DNA from 2 places in the Pseudoalteromonas sp. NEC-BIFX-2020_015 genome. Region 1 is predicted to be linked to the other one. Evidence: predicted binding sites of a transcription regulator. Region 1 holds the regulator's gene; the other holds the start of a gene.
What was found. Region 1 encodes MetJ, which represses methionine synthesis genes. Its sites were predicted from a motif close to TAGACGTCTAGACGTCTA; they were not measured.
Positions count from the first base shown of each region.

Region 2: the regulator MetJ is predicted to act here: its motif matches at 6,128-6,145, upstream of metK (methionine adenosyltransferase).

Region 1 covers NZ_JABCJL010000005.1:98,245-106,405, forward strand. Annotated here, with positions in the region: gene priA (primosomal protein N') at 1-1,225, opposite strand, end outside; gene rpmE (50S ribosomal protein L31) at 1,460-1,672, shown strand; gene HH219_RS05405 (malic enzyme-like NAD(P)-binding protein) at 2,536-3,777, shown strand; gene metJ (met regulon transcriptional regulator MetJ) at 3,879-4,199, opposite strand; gene metB (cystathionine gamma-synthase) at 4,397-5,659, shown strand; gene metL (bifunctional aspartate kinase/homoserine dehydrogenase II) at 5,666-8,011, shown strand; gene HH219_RS05425 (PBP1A family penicillin-binding protein) at 8,100-8,161, opposite strand, start outside.
Region 2 covers NZ_JABCJL010000002.1:226,647-234,807, reverse strand. Annotated here, with positions in the region: gene putA (bifunctional proline dehydrogenase/L-glutamate gamma-semialdehyde dehydrogenase PutA) at 1-703, opposite strand, end outside; gene HH219_RS02565 (winged helix-turn-helix transcriptional regulator) at 874-1,356, shown strand; gene HH219_RS02560 (TIGR04211 family SH3 domain-containing protein) at 1,718-2,305, opposite strand; gene HH219_RS02555 (CYTH and CHAD domain-containing protein) at 2,520-4,040, shown strand; gene HH219_RS02550 (START domain-containing protein) at 4,071-4,739, shown strand; gene metK (methionine adenosyltransferase) at 4,875-6,026, opposite strand; gene tkt (transketolase) at 6,305-8,161, shown strand, end outside.

The DNA of each region.
Region 1 (8,161 bases):
CAAGGCTTGCATGTGCAATGCCTGCTTGATCTGGTTGGCCTTTCATATCAAGCAATTGAAATTTATTGTCGGTACTGGTTTGCGCGCGCTGAGTAAGGCTTAGTAATTGATATTTATTATTAATCGCTTTATGCAATGTTTCTAGAGCTGGCGTAGCAGAGCCGAGTATGAGCGGTATCTTATGCTGGAAAGCGCGATACGCAGCTAAATCGCGAGCGTGATAGCGTAAGGTATCTTGTTGCTTGAAAGAGCTATCATGTTCTTCATCAACAATGATCATCCCAAGTTTTAAAAAAGGCAAAAAAATGCTCGAACGAGTACCAATTACGATTGCGCAGCTGGCTTTTTCACAAAATCGCCAGGTTTGCAGGCGTTCGTTATCGGTTAATGCTGAGTGCCATAGCATAATAGGCGTGTCGGGAAAACGACGGCGAAACCGGTTGACTGTTTGTGGTGTTAGGCCAATTTCAGGCACTAATACGAGTGCTTGTTCTGCGCGTTTTAACACCTCTTCAAGGCACTGTAGGTAAACCTCTGTTTTCCCGCTGCCGGTCACGCCTTCAAGTAAAAAACTATTAAAGCCAGTGCTTTGATTTATTGCTGTGCAGGCGACTGCTTGTTCTTTATTCAGCGTTGGTTTAGTACCGACTGTTGGTGCTTGCTGCTGCCACAAGTTGTCGTGCTCAATGCTTTGATTAATGAGCTCTTTGCTGATCAGACTATCAATGGTTTTTTTATTAAACCCTAACGCTTTTAATTCTGTTAAGGATGATTTACCTGATTGCGCTAATTGTTTAAGTAAATTTAATTGGCTTTTTGCTTTTAACGAAGGAAGTTTGGCGCCTTTTTCAGTTAACGCGACCATAGAAATACTCGTTTTATCAGGGCAATGGCCTTGGCGTAGTGCACTTGGCAACGCTATATGGATTGTTTCACCTAGTGGGTAGCAATAATAACGAGCAGTAAATCGTAATAGATCTAGGTGGCTTGTGGTTAATATTGGCGCGTCGTCAATAACTTCAAAAATACTTTTTATTTTATTTAAAGGCACCTCGGTTGTGTCTTTAAGTGCTAAAACCACCGCAACCTTTCGTTGATTACCAAAAGGGACTAATACGCGTGAGCCAACATGTAGCTGTGAATTCAACCCATCAAGTTGCTCAGGTAGGCGATAATCAAAGGTGCGATGTAATGGCACCTTTATAGCAACTTCAACAAAACTCATAACAACTCAAATAAAAGCAAGTAAGAGTGATAATGTACTAAAATTGCAGAAAAAAGCCTACCAGCAAATAGGCTGTTTATTTTTTTTGTTTATATTATTAGCAAATAATGTATTTAAAGCTTGTCGTAGGCAGGGTTGTTGCTTAGAATACGCGTCCTAATTATTTTGATTTTAACGACGTATGGTGCCAGACTTCGGGTTTGGAGAGCGATGCGGCCTTAACTAGAGGTTTCTATGAAAGAAGGTATTCACCCTAAGTACGAAGTAATTTCAGCATCTTGTTCATGCGGAAATAAGTTCGAAACTCGTTCTACTTTGTGTAAAGACATTCACCTAGACGTATGTTCTGCGTGTCACCCGTTTTACACTGGTAAGCAAAAGATTTTAGACACTGGTGGCCGTGTTGATCGCTTTAACAAGCGTTTCGGTGCACTTAGCAGCAAGTAATTATTGCTGTTGTGTCGGAAAAAGCACCTTAGGGTGCTTTTTTTATGCCTGCAATTTAATTAAAACTGGTTAGGGCGTGTGACCTTTCGTGATTAATTTTGCAGCATGTTTGGTATTTAAGCAAGGCAGCGCCTATGCAGTGTGGTGTTCCCCATAAATAGGCGATAACGCAGTATAAATGCCAAACATGCGCTGCCTAAAGAGTTATTCCTTGGGGCGATTAACTCTTTGTTACCTACATGGAGGTAGGCAAGGGGCGTGAGCAGGACGCGGAAGCTTTGCTCGGTTTTTACTTAGCCCACTCGATTCCAAACCTCGCGCCGCGATTAAATCGCCCCTAGATTGAACAAATTTCAATCCACAAAGGACAACACGCCCAAGTATCAGCGGTTAAATTCACCCTTTTTTACCCCTGCCTAAAGTAACCATCATTTTTAGTTTTTATAGTGACTATAGCCACTAAATAACAGACAAACAGTTAGATTTTAACTATATTCAGTAATATATTTTGTTTAATTAATTGATGTTATGTTGATAAAAAGTCATTTAATGAGCCTAAATGACGCTAACGTCGTATATTTATATCTTTTATAGGGAATGTGTATTTTAGGTGTAATAAAGTACTATTTAGATGATTTTAGAACAGGTTTTTTGATGCTTTCTTGGCGTGTTATTGCTGGATTTTGAGGTTTTTTTACAAAACTGGTCGATAAAACGCATAAAATTAACAGATCTAGCTTATAACAGGATAGACCTGATATTGCTTGAATTTAATTATAATATAGGTATCGTTCCAAGATACAGACTATAGAATAGAACTGCTTACTCTCACTTTTAACTTACTTGCAGGATAAAATCGCGTTATGTCAGACTTTCGTGAACAAGCTTTACATTACCATTCGCACCCCGTTCCAGGAAAAATCAGTGTTGAGCTTACTAAGCCAGCCGAAACCGTACAAGATCTCGCTCTAGCTTATAGCCCTGGTGTGGCTGAGCCTGTGCGTGAAATTGCCGCAGATCCAGCTAATGCTTATAAATATACTGGCAAAGGTAATATGGTTGCAGTAATTACCAATGGTACTGCTATTTTAGGCCTAGGTAATTTAGGACCTCTTGCTTCAAAACCAGTTATGGAAGGCAAAGCTTTGTTGTTTAAACGCTTTGCTGGCCTTGACTCAATTGATATTGAAGTAAAACACACAACCACAGAAGATTTCATCAATACCGTTGCAAATATTGCTGATACTTTTGGTGGTATCAACCTAGAAGATATTAAAGCCCCAGAGTGTTTTGAAATTGAAAAAGCATTGATTGAGCGCTGTAGTATTCCAGTGTTTCATGATGATCAACACGGTACAGCTATTGTAACTGCTGCGGGTATGATTAACGCACTTGAAGTGCAGGGTAAAAGCATTGAAGATGCGATTATCGTTTGTTTAGGTGCCGGTGCGGCCGCTGTTGCATGTATGGAGCTATTAATTAAGTGTGGCGCATTGCGTGAGCACATTTATATGCTTGATCGTAAAGGTGTTATTCATACGCGTCGTGATGACTTAAATGAATATAAACAGTTGTTTGCTAACAATACAGATAAGCGCACTTTGCAAGATGTTATTGCTGATGCTGATGTATTTGTTGGTGTATCAGGACCGAACCTGCTTGCACCGGAAGATCTTAAGCTGATGGCTGATAGGCCAGTTGTTTTTGCATGTTCAAACCCAGATCCAGAAATTGCACCTGCGCTTGCTCATGGTGCGCGCGATGATTTGATTATGGCAACGGGTCGTTCTGATTATCCAAATCAAGTAAATAACGTGTTGTGTTTCCCGTTTATTTTTCGTGGTGCATTAGACGTACGTGCGAGCAAAATAAATGATGAAATGAAAATTGCCGCAGTTGAGGCAATTCGCAGTATTACTAAAGAGCCAGTGCCTGCTGAAGTATTAAAAGCAGCAGGTGTTGATAAACTTGAATTTGGACCACAGTATATTATCCCTAAACCAATGGACCCGCGTTTATTACCGCGCATTGCAAAAGCAGTGGCGCAAGCGGCTATTGATTCAGGTGTTGCACAAATTGATATGCCTGAAAACTATATGGCGTAATAGGCACTATTTGGCAATAAAAAACCTCAATTCACTGAATTGAGGTTTTTTTGTATCCAAATCATTGCCTGAAACAGGTGCACGTTATTTACAGGTGAAGATCAGTCTTCATTCAGGATAGGCACTTCTAAACCCATCTCTTGCATAATCTTTTTAACTTCTTCTGGTACTTTTTCTGGATTATCTTTACGTAAGTCTTCATCGTTTGGCAATGGTTGGCCAGTAAATGCGTGTAAAAATGCTTCGCAAAGTAATTCACTATTTGTTGCATGTCTAAGGTTATTAATTTGACGGCGAGTACGCTCATCAGTTAAAACCTTTAATACATTTAACGGGATCGAAACGGTGATCTTCTTAACTTGTTCTGATTTTTTCCCGTGTTCTGCATATGGGTGAATATATTCACCATTCCATTTAGCCATAAGATGTATCGTTGCCTCAGGTTGTTAATTGTTTGCGCGACCATTTTGTAGCGCAAAGATGCGGAAATTCTATCGTTTTAAAAAAGATAGTCAAATACTAGTTATTTAGCCATCTAGGGGTATAAATGTTTTGACTTCTTAAATTTGATCATCTAACCTTTTAGACGTCTAAACATCCAGTTAATATAGGTGACGGTATGAGCAAAAAAAATAAAGCGACAATCGCAGTACGTAATGGCATTGATGCTGATAAACATCACGGTGCTGTTGTGCCTCCTATCCACCTATCGACCACCTATTCATTTGCCGATTTTGATACTAAGCGCGAATATGATTATGGCCGTAGCGGTAATCCTAATCGTGATTTACTTGGCGAAACACTCGCAAAGCTTGAAGGCGGTGCCAAAGGCATTATAACTGCTACCGGCATGGCGGCAGTGCATTTAGCAACACAACTACTAAATAGTGATGATACGTTAGTCATTCCACATGATTGTTATGGCGGCAGCTACCGTTTGTTTACTTCGCTTGAAAAGCGCGGCTTATTAAAATTAGTGGTTCTAGATTTAACAAACGCTGAAAACCATCAAAAAATACTTGAGATTAAACCTAAGCTAATTTGGATTGAAACACCAAGCAACCCAATTTTACGTTTAACTGATATTAAAGCGATTACGACAATTGCAAAGCAGTGCGGCGCTTTAGTTGGCGCAGATAACACGTTTTTATCACCGGCCTTACAAAATCCAATTGAATTTGGTGTTGATATTGTTGTGCATTCAACCACTAAATATATTAATGGCCACTCCGATGTTGTTGGCGGCGCTGTCATTGCAGCAACACAAGAGCTGGGTGACGAGCTTGCTTGGTGGGCAAATAATATTGGTATTACAGGTGCACCATTTGATAGTTATTTAACATTACGTGGCCTGCGGACTTTAAATGTACGTTTACGTCAGCACCAAGAAAATGCCTTTATCATTGCGCAATATTTAGAAAGTTCACCCTATGTGAGCCAAGTATATTACCCAGGTTTAGAATCTCATCCACAACATCAGTTAGCAAAACAACAACAACGTGGTTTTGGTGGCATGGTAAGTTTTGATATTGCTGGTGATGTAAATGATGCAGCAGCATTTTTAACGAGCCTAGAAGAATTCAGTTTAGCGGAATCGTTAGGCGGTGTAGAAAGCCTAATATGTCACCCTGCAACGATGACTCATGCTGGTATGGATGCAACAGCTCGCTTAGAGGCGGGTGTGGGTGATACGTTGATCAGAATTTCGGTGGGTATTGAAGATGTAAAAGACTTAGTTGCTGATTTAGAACGTGTGTTTAACAAAGTTAAGCCAGGCCAAGGTAATTGTAGTTCGACGACTACTAAGAGTAACTCGACGCAGCAAAGTACAGAGCAAACAAATTCATTCAAATTAACGCCTGCACATACGGCTTTGTGGTAATAGAAAATGGTAAATATAGTTCATAAATTTGGCGGTTCAAGCTTAAGCTCCGCGGAGCGTTATCAAGCCGTAGCAAATATTATTTTAGCACACACCGAAGCAGGTGACTGTGTCGTTGTGTCGGCAGCAGGTAAAACAACCAATACGTTGGTTAAGTTATGGCAAAGTTATCAGCAAGGTGATCAACAAGCCGTAAGTGATATTTTATTACAGCTTGATAATCATCAGCGTACTTTGATTGAGCAGCTATTAAGCCCAACAGCGCAATACGACGCAATTGATGTGTTAAAGCAAGAGTTAGCCTTAATAGCACTGCAAGCTCAACAGCAAAGCTTACAGGAAGCTTCATTGCTTGCTCACGGTGAAGTATGGTCAGCCCGTTTATTGGCTGCTTATTTACAGCAACTAGGACTTGAGGCGAAAGATATTGATGCGCGCCAGTTATTTACACTTAATGACGGGCAGTTGCTGCACCAAAAAAATCAACAAGCATGTGCAGACTTGGTTTCGGCTAACTGTATTAATGTTGTAACCGGTTTTATTGCGTCAGATTGTCAGGGCAATACGATTACTCTCGGGCGCAATGGCAGTGATTACAGTGCCACTTTATTAGGGAGTTACTGTCATGCTAATCAGGTGTCAATTTGGACCGACACGCAAGGTGTATTTAGTACTGATCCGCGTAAAGTTAAAAAAGCGCTTAAGTATTCTAAGGTCTGTCGTGGTCAAGCTAATTTACTTGCGCGTTTAGGTAACCCTGTTTTACATGCTAAGACGTTATCACCTTTGAAAAATACCGACATAAAACTAGTGGTACGCAGTAGTTATGATACGGATGCCAGTGCCACAGAAATTGTTAAAGAAGGTTACAGTAAAGCTAAACGGTTTATTACGACGTTGGAGAATATTGATTTACTGCGCATTGATCAGCTTCGTGCTGGTGAAGTGGGAGAGTTAAGTCAGTTAATTCAACATAGCCTGCATCATTTTATTCAAAATGGCGATACATACCTATTAGTACCAGCAGAAGCGACGCATCAAGTCGTCAGCCACCTGCAAGGGCGAGCTAATATTATAGAATCAAATTTACATGGTTGTGCGGTTGTTGCGCCACGCAATGATGTAACTCAGTTACTTGAGCAAGCAACGCAGGTGCTGAGTGAGCAAAGTTTAGCGCCGCGTTTTAGTCATCAAGATAATGATTATTTATTACTGCTTACCGATCAATCTATTGATAGCGATGTACTTACATTACTGCATGACAAGTTAATAAATAAAGGTCAAGAGCTCGCGATCATTGTTGCTGGTATTGGTAATGTAGGTGAGGTATTTATTGATCAATTAAGTCAGCAGCTTAATCGCTTACAGCAGCATTTTAGTGTCAAGCTCGTTGGTTTATTGCGTTCACGTTCTATGTTATTTAGCCCAAGTGGTATAACACTTGAACAGTGGCAAACGCAATGGCAAAACGAGGCTGTAGACTACCAAGAAGCAGATCTGTTAGCACATATTGGTGAATTAGATTACGAACATAAAGTAGTGATTGATATTACAGCGAGTGAAGCGTTTAGTAAGCTTTACCCTGCGTTTGTTAATTTAGATTGTCATATGATTAGTGCTAATAAATATGCCGGTACAGCAAATAACGACTGGTATCAAAGTTTGCGTCAAAACTTAGCTGAGCGTAACTTATTGTGGCGTTATAACACCAGTGTGGGTGCCGGTTTACCGATTAACTTCGCATTAGCTGATTTACAAAACAGTGGCGATTGTATTACTCATATCGAAGGGGTTTTTTCGGGTACTTTATCTTGGTTGTGCAGTAGCTATGACGGTAGTGTAGCATTTTCAGATTTAGTATTAGAAGCGCAGAAGATGGGCTTTACTGAGCCTGATCCGCGCGAAGATTTATCTGGTCGCGATATGCAGCGCAAGTTGCTTATTTTAGCGCGTGAGCTTGGACTTACGCTTGAGTTAGATGATATCGCATTAACACCGTTAATGCCTACAGAGTTAGCACAAGGGGATTGGCAGTCATTCTTGGATAAAAAACACTTACTTGATAATTTTATTGCTGAAAAAGCGCAAGACGCGGCCAAAGATAATAAAGTACTGCGCTACACTGGCGCATTATCAATTCTTGGTGGCAAAGTAACGGCTAAAGTTGGTTTAGCCTATGCAACACAAGGCGATGCACTTGCTAATTTAACTCCAGGCGATAATATTTTTGTGATTAACAGCCAGTGGTATAGCGATAATGCGTTAGTTATTCAAGGCCCCGGCGCAGGTAAAGAAGTCACCGCTGCGGGTGTGCATTCTGATTTATATTGGTTAGTACAAAACTTAAAGTGATGCCAAGTTAAGTTATGAGAGTTATGAGAAACATAACAAAAAAGCGCCAAGTTGGCGCTTTTTTAGTTTAAAAGAGACTATATTCTGTTTAAAATAGCTCTTCTTCCGTTTTTGTGTCTTCTTCAAATATATTTTCTACATCTTGCAGTA
Region 2 (8,161 bases), on a different contig from region 1:
CTTTACCTATGGCATGAATCGCATTCATATAGCTATTGAAGTAGCGATCCGCATCTTTCATGGTGCGCGCGCCTTCACCTAGCATATCGTATGAGTATACATAGCCTTTTTGTTCTTTTTCAGCAGCACGTTCGATAGCTTCGTCAATCGTACGCCCCATAACGAACTGCTTACCCATGATTTTCATGGCAAAATTTACTGATTTGCGAATAACCGGCTCGCCTAAGCGACCAATCGTTTTCTTCAATACACCAAACTGCTGTTCTTTGGTTTTATCAGTGTAGTTAACCATTTTACCGGTAACTAATAGACCCCAAGATGATGCGTTTACAAATAACGAATCACTGCTACCTAAGTGAGAGCTCCAGTCGCCTTTTGCAAGCTTATCGCGGATCAAGGTATCTTGAGTTGCTTTATCTGGCACACGTAGCAGGGCTTCTGCTAAACACATTAATACCACACCTTCTTCACTCGAAAGTGAGAATTCATTTAATAGTGCATCAACACCGCTTTGACCATCTTGATCACGACGAATATTGTGAACTATCTGACGAGCACGTTCCCATGCGCGGCTACGGGCTTTAACGCCTACTTCGGCAAGGGGTAAAATGTGATCAATTACAGCATTTTCGTCAATGCGGTAAAAGTCACGGATCTTTTGTCGAATTGGACACGTTGTTGTCAAATCGCCGTTGAATAACATAAGTAACCTCTGGTGTGTGGAGTCTTGCAGCTAAAAAAGTATGCTGCTCGATTATCATGTTGCGTAATGCGTGCATTCTAATTAAATTCCAGCAGAATATGCTGGTTAAATTTGGCGTTTTACGATAATTTACAGGGCATACCTTTAACTTATCCGCATAAAATTCTGTTATGACAAGTTCGAATAGATTACGCCTGCTTGATCGTATCGATTTAGCAATATTAGATGTACTGCAAAAAAATGGCAGAATATCTAATGTTAACCTCGCAAAGCAGGTTAACTTAAGCCCTAGCCCTTGTCTAGATAGAGTAAAACGACTCGAACAAGAGGGCTACATAGAAGGCTACTTTGCTAAATTGAGCGAAGCCAAGCTAAACCAAAGTTTGCTTGCGCATGTGCAAGTATCTTTAGTGACCTCTAACACTGCGGTGTTTAAAGTATTCCGTGAGCATATTTTAAAAATTAATCAAGTTGTTGAGTGCGATATGGTCGCTGGTGGCTATGATTATTTACTGAAAATCCGCGTATCAGATATGGATGAGTACCGCCAAGTATTAGGTGATTTAGTTGATATCCCTGGGGTTGGTACACATCACACTTATATGGTGATAGAGAAAATCAAACAAGACACCGGACTTAGACTCGACACTTAAATTTAACTCACTGCTACCAACATGTAGGCGGGGGTTTACCCCGTGCATGTTTAATTCCCAACATAAGCTCACCAAAAAGAAATTAATGTTAGTCAGGATTTACTCTGTGCAGCGCAAAGCGCCTTTGTGCTCTTGGCGGTAAAATAATTATTGTCGCTATAAATAGCGACCTACAGGAGCGCGGTGCTTACATCACTTGAAGGGGCGTTGCTTGCCAGCGTAAAGATAAAGTGATTATCGTGAGGTTAACTCGCTGCTACCAACATGTAGGCGGGGGGTTATCCCGCGTAATATTAATTACATCGCACATAAAAAAAGCACCCAAGGGTGCTTTTTTTATATCTAATATATTATTTAACGCTTACGCCCAGCCGTCATAGCGCTTACGACGCGATAATACGATAGTAAGAATAATGCCTAAAAATAAACCGATGAATGCAATTGCACCGCCGTAAGTTAGTAGCTGACGTTTTTCTTTCGCGCCTGCTTGCTGTTTTTGGGTGCGCTCAGCTTCTAAGGTGCTTTTAAGTTTAATTATTTGCTCAGAAAGAACATTATTTTGGTCTGTCAGCGTTTGGTTTTGTTCTTGAAGCTGAGGTAATTCAATTTGAGCTTGACGAAGTTGCTCTTGCATTGATGTCATTTCAGAGCTCAAAGTACGATATTGTTGATGGATACCAGCTGTTTGAGAAATGAATTTGGCTTCAACCCAACCTTCACGTTCTTTATCATCGATTACTTTAAAAAAACCATTTTCTTCAGATGAAGTAAGAGTTAGCTTAGTACCAGCATCAACAGAGCCAATAATACGGTAATTTTTACTCGAACCTGAATGCATAAATGTATAAAGGTTATCAACTATATAAGCGGTTTTTTCATCGGCCTGCTCTGCGTGGCTCATAAATGTAGCAGTTGCAAGCAGCAACGCTAATAAAGAATGTTTTAACATCAATCTACCTTGTTAATGTAACCGTGACTGCTACGGCAATAGTGTTTTTCATAGTTAAGTAGTGAGATAGTATGGATTTAACGCTCTAATAGCAAGGCTGATATTGTAATCGTGTATGTGAGCATAAAGGCTCAATCAGCTAAAATATTTGCAATGTTGGGCTGCTTTGTTTATTTTGAGCTCTTATTTATTTTAAAGGTAATCCTCAAGCCTAATGGATACTGAGATAGAACTGAAGTTTTTGGTGTCAGATGCCGTTATTCCACTGATCCCCGCGTTAATTACTCAATTTGCTAAAACCGTTACCAATAAGCCATCTCGTAGTTTGCAAAATGCTTACTTTGACACGCCGAGCCGTGAGCTTAGGGCATTAGATATAGGCTTTCGAACACGTTGTGCTGACAATCAATGTGAGCAGACAATTAAGCTCGCAGGTGAAGTTATGGGCGGTTTGCATCAACGTCCAGAGTACAATTTACCTTTGGACGGTTCTCGTCCAGATTTAAGTGCATTCGATGCTAATATTTGGCCGCATGGTATGCAAGTAAATGTAATTGCACAAAACCTTTATCCTATTTTTAGTACTAACTTTATTCGCCGCACGTGGTTAATAGAAACAAACAGTGGCGCTAAAATTGAGGTCGTCCTAGATAAAGGCGAAGTAGCAGCATCTGCGAAGGTAGAACCGATCTGTGAGCTTGAGATAGAGCTTGTAGAAGGAAGCCGCAATGAATTGTTTACTTTAGCCGATATACTAGTTGGACAAAGTAATATTCGTTTAGGGTTATACTCAAAAGCGGCACGGGGCTATCGCCTTGCGGATGAAAAACCACTTAAGCCGAGTAAATCAATTGGTTTTGTTTCTTTGCCTAATAATGCAACACAAGAGCAAGCTCTCATTGAGGCTATAAGTTTTGGCATTCGTTTTGTACAAAAGCATGAGCAATGCTATTTTGACAAACCAAGTTTAAAAACCCTCAAACGTGTGACTGACGGCATTAGCTTGATACGTCATACCTTCTGGTTATTTGATGATATTGTAGATAAAAACACCACGGAACGATTACGAACAGAGCTTAAATGGCTCCTAAGTGAGTTAGCGTGGGTAGAGAATGCAATTCAATTAAAAACATATACCTCTAAACGTCATGCCTATTATAAAAAAATTAACAGCGCGCCAGAACTAACACAAGTCATAAATGACTTAAAAGAGCTGCAACCTAGCATTGAAGATATTAATCGACTGTTTCACAGTGCACGCTACAACCGCTTATTGTTATCACTAACAACATGGTTGGTTGATAAGCAATGGCGAAAGAGTTGGGGGCAAACACAATTTCAAGCCGCAGAGCAGCCCGTTGCTGATATTGCGCCTCGATTATTTGATAAAGATTGGAAAGACCTACACCAATTACTGCCAGAACAAAAAACACTGACTTTTAAAGATTATTTAAATTTACGCACTCGCTTAGAAAACAGTTTGCTCAGTGGTAATTGCCTTGGCTCTTTGTTTGAAAAAGACGATCGCAATGAGTTCCGCATTCCTTGGCTTGATATTTCTCATGGTATGTATGAACTCAGTACGCTTGAGTATTTAAAGCAGTTATGTGCAGGGCAAGATGATGACGAACTTGCAAAAATTCAAAACTGGCTTGAGAAAAAATCGGAATATCTAGTAAGCGCAATGGAACAAAGTCGATTAGCTTCATATAAAATTTCACCTTATTGGTTATAACCATATTTAGCGAGTGCATAGGGATAGTGTATGTGGCAAAAATTATTATTTATTGCGCTGTTTTGCAGTGAGAGTGCAGTGGCCGAAGTAAAATCATGGCAATTATGGAAGCATCAGAATGGTGTTAGCATTCACTACAAAAAACATGATAATGGTATTTTTGAAGTACGCGGTACAGTGACTGTTAGTAACACGAATGCTGGTGATTTTATGGCGTTACTTAGTGATGCAGAGAATGCGCCGCAATGGATTGAAAATGTTAAGAGTGTCAAAATTTTAGCAAGATTAAGCCCCTCAGAAACTGTCGTGTACACTCAATTAGACTCACCATGGCCTGTCTCAGATCGCGATATGGTGAGTTATTCTTGTTATAAGCGATTAAACAATACGGACACTGAGCTGAAAATTTCGGCATATCCGGATTACTTTGATGAACAGCCTAATATGATCCGCATTACTGAAATAGAAGGTAGTTGGCTTTTAAGCGAAAAAGTAGTTCAAGGGTTGCCACAATTAACGATTGTTCATGAAATATATGCAGATCCCGGTGGCGCTATACCGCATTGGATAAGTAATAAGGTTGGCCTTAAAAGTGCTCTTTTAACTATGCTCACGCTAGAGAAAAAGTTATTAAGCAAAGATTTTCAGACCAATAACACCGTTAGCAAAATCGGTGAGTGCACCGCCAAAGCAGCATAAAAAATTTAAATTATTTATCAGATTAATTTTATTACCATGAAATTATAGTCAAAGTCATTAAGTACAAATGGATAGAGTTTACGAGTATAAAAAAAGCGCCAGAAGGCGCTTTTTTTATTCATACAGAGGCTGAAATTATAGGCCAGCTGCTGCGCGAAGTGCGTCTGCTTTATCTGTGCGTTCCCATGGGAATTCATCACGACCAAAGTGGCCGTAAGCCGCTGTTGGTAGATAAATAGGGCGCTCAAGATCAAGCATTTGAATTAAGCCGTAAGGGCGTAGGTCAAAATGTTCACGAATAAGTTCGATTAAACGTGACTCTTCAAGCTTACTTGTACCAAACGTTTCAACACTGATAGACGTAGGCTCTGCAACACCAATTGCGTAAGACACTTGTAGCTCACACTTGTCAGCAAGACCAGCAGCAACAATGTTTTTAGCAACGTAGCGTGCAGCGTATGCCGCGCTACGGTCAACTTTTGATGGATCTTTACCAGAAAATGCACCGCCGCCGTGACGAGCCATGCCGCCGTAGGTGTCAACGATGATTTTACGGCCTGTAAGACCACAGTCGCCCATTGGTCCACCGATAACAAAACGGCCAGTAGGGTTGATAAAGAACTTAGTTGCACTTGTAATTAGTTCAGCAGGTAGTACTGGCTTGATGATAGTTTCCATCACCGCTTCTACTAAATCTTTTTGTGAAATATCTTCACTGTGCTGAGTAGAAAGAACAACGGCATCAATGCCTACAGGTTTGCCATTTTCGTATGCAAAAGTAACTTGAGATTTTGCATCTGGACGTAACCAGTTAAGCTCGCCGCTTTTACGTACTTGCGCTTGGCGCTGTACTAAACGGTGTGAGTAAGTGATTGGTGCAGGCATAAGTACTTCTGTTTCGTTACATGCGTAACCAAACATTAGGCCTTGGTCGCCAGCGCCTTGTTCTTCAGGGCTTGTACGGTCAACACCTTGGTTGATATCAGGAGATTGCTTACCGATAGTGTTTAAAATTGCACACGAATCAGCGTCAAAACCCATATCAGAATGAGTGTAGCCAATTTCACGTACAGTTTTACGGGTGATTTCTTCAATATCAACCCATGCGCTAGTAGTGATTTCACCACCAACCATAACCATACCAGTCTTTACGTAAGTTTCACACGCAACACGTGCATGAGAATCTTGCTCTAAGATGGCATCAAGTACCGCGTCAGAGATTTGATCCGCAATTTTATCCGGATGACCTTCAGAAACTGATTCAGAAGTAAATAAATGTTTTGCCATTGTCTTTGTGCTCACAAATATTGCGCTTCACAAACGTCGGTAAGAGCGCTAAAAAATTAAGGGGCGTATTTTATCTAAAACAACGATAGTTGCATAGTATTTTTACGCCTAGACGTCTAAAAAAAATTACTAATAACTTTTAGTTCTGAATAAAACTCCTTTGTACCTATAATTTATAGGGATTTTTAATTGCACACAGCACCCAGAATAAGTAAGAATGGGCGTTCAAAGTTACATACACACAAATCAGCGCAAATACAGTAAAGGTAGGAGAATTCATGCCGTCTCGCAAAGAACTTGCAAATGCTATTCGCGTCTTATCAATGGACGCAGTACAACAGGCCAAATCTGGTCACCCTGGAGCCCCTATGGGCATGGCTGATATCGCAGAAGTACTATGGCGCGATTATCTAAACCACAATCCAACAAATCCAGAGTGGGTAGACAGAGATCGATTTATACTTTCCAATGGCCACGGTTCAATGCTTATTTATTCTCTATTGCATTTAAGTGGTTATGATTTACCAATTGACGAAATTAAAAACTTCCGTCAAATGCATTCTAAAACACCAGGGCATCCAGAATACGGTTATGCGCCAGGTATCGAAACCACTACGGGCCCACTTGGTCAAGGGATCACAAACGCGGTAGGTATGGCGATTGCAGAAAAAGCACTCGCTGCCCAATTTAACCGCGAAGGTCACGATATTGTTGATCACCATACCTATACATTCCTAGGCGATGGCTGCTTAATGGAAGGTATTTCTCATGAAGCATGTTCACTTGCTGGTACATTAGGCCTTGGTAAGTTAGTAGCATTTTGGGATGACAACGGTATTTCAATTGATGGCGAAGTTGAAGGTTGGTTTAGCGACGACACCCCAGCACGCTTTAAAGCCTACGGCTGGCATGTCGTGAGCGGCGTTGATGGCCATGACTCAGATGCTATTCGCGCAGCAATCGAAGAAGCGCGTAGCATCACTGATAAACCAACACTGATTTGTTGTAAAACAGTGATTGGTTACGGTTCACCTAATAAATCAGGTAGCCATGATTGTCACGGCGCACCACTAGGTGAAGACGAGATCAAAGCCGCGCGCGAGTTCCTTGGTTGGACTGGTGAAGCATTTGAAATCCCAGCTGATATTTACAGTGAGTGGGATGGCAAAGAAAAAGGCAAGCAACTAGAAGCAAGCTGGGATGAAAAATTTGCAGCGTATGCAAGCGCACACCCAGAGCTTGCTGCTGAGTTTAAACGTCGTACTCGTAGTGAACTGCCAGCTGATTGGGCTGAAAAGTCACAAGCCTACATTGAACAGCTTGATGCAAACCCAGCAAATCCTGCATCACGTAAAGCGTCGCAAGATGCACTCAATGCATTTGGTCCTCTATTACCAGAATTTATGGGCGGCTCTGCTGACTTGGCAGGTTCAAACCTAACAATTTGGAAAGGCTCTAAAGGCCTTGAAGCCAATGACGCCAGTGGTAACTACATTTACTACGGTGTACGTGAATTTGGTATGTCAGCCATTATGAATGGTATTGCACTACATAAAGGTTTTATTCCTTACGGTGCTACTTTCTTAATGTTTATGGAATACGCACGTAACGCAGTACGTATGGCCGCGCTGATGAAAGTGCCAAGCATATTTGTATACACGCACGATTCAATCGGTTTAGGTGAAGATGGTCCAACTCACCAACCAGTTGAGCAAATTGCGAGTATGCGTTTAACGCCTAACCTAGTTAACTGGCGCCCATGTGACCAAGTTGAATCTGCAATTGCATGGCAACAAGCGATTGAACGTAAAGACGGTCCAACCTCACTTATTTTTACTCGCCAAGGCCTTGCTCAGCAAACACGCTCAGCGCAGCAATTAAGTGACGTGAAAAAAGGTGGTTATGTACTTAGCTGTGATGGCGAGCCTGAGCTTATCTTTATCGCGACTGGTTCTGAAGTGCAATTAGCACAAGACTCAGCGGCTGAATTACGTAAGCAAGGTAAAAAAGTACGCGTTGTATCAATGCCATCGACTGACGTGTTTGATGCACAAGACGCCGCTTATAAAGAAAGCGTATTACCGGCTGCAGTTTCACGCCGCGTAGCAGTAGAGGCGGGTATTGCTGATTACTGG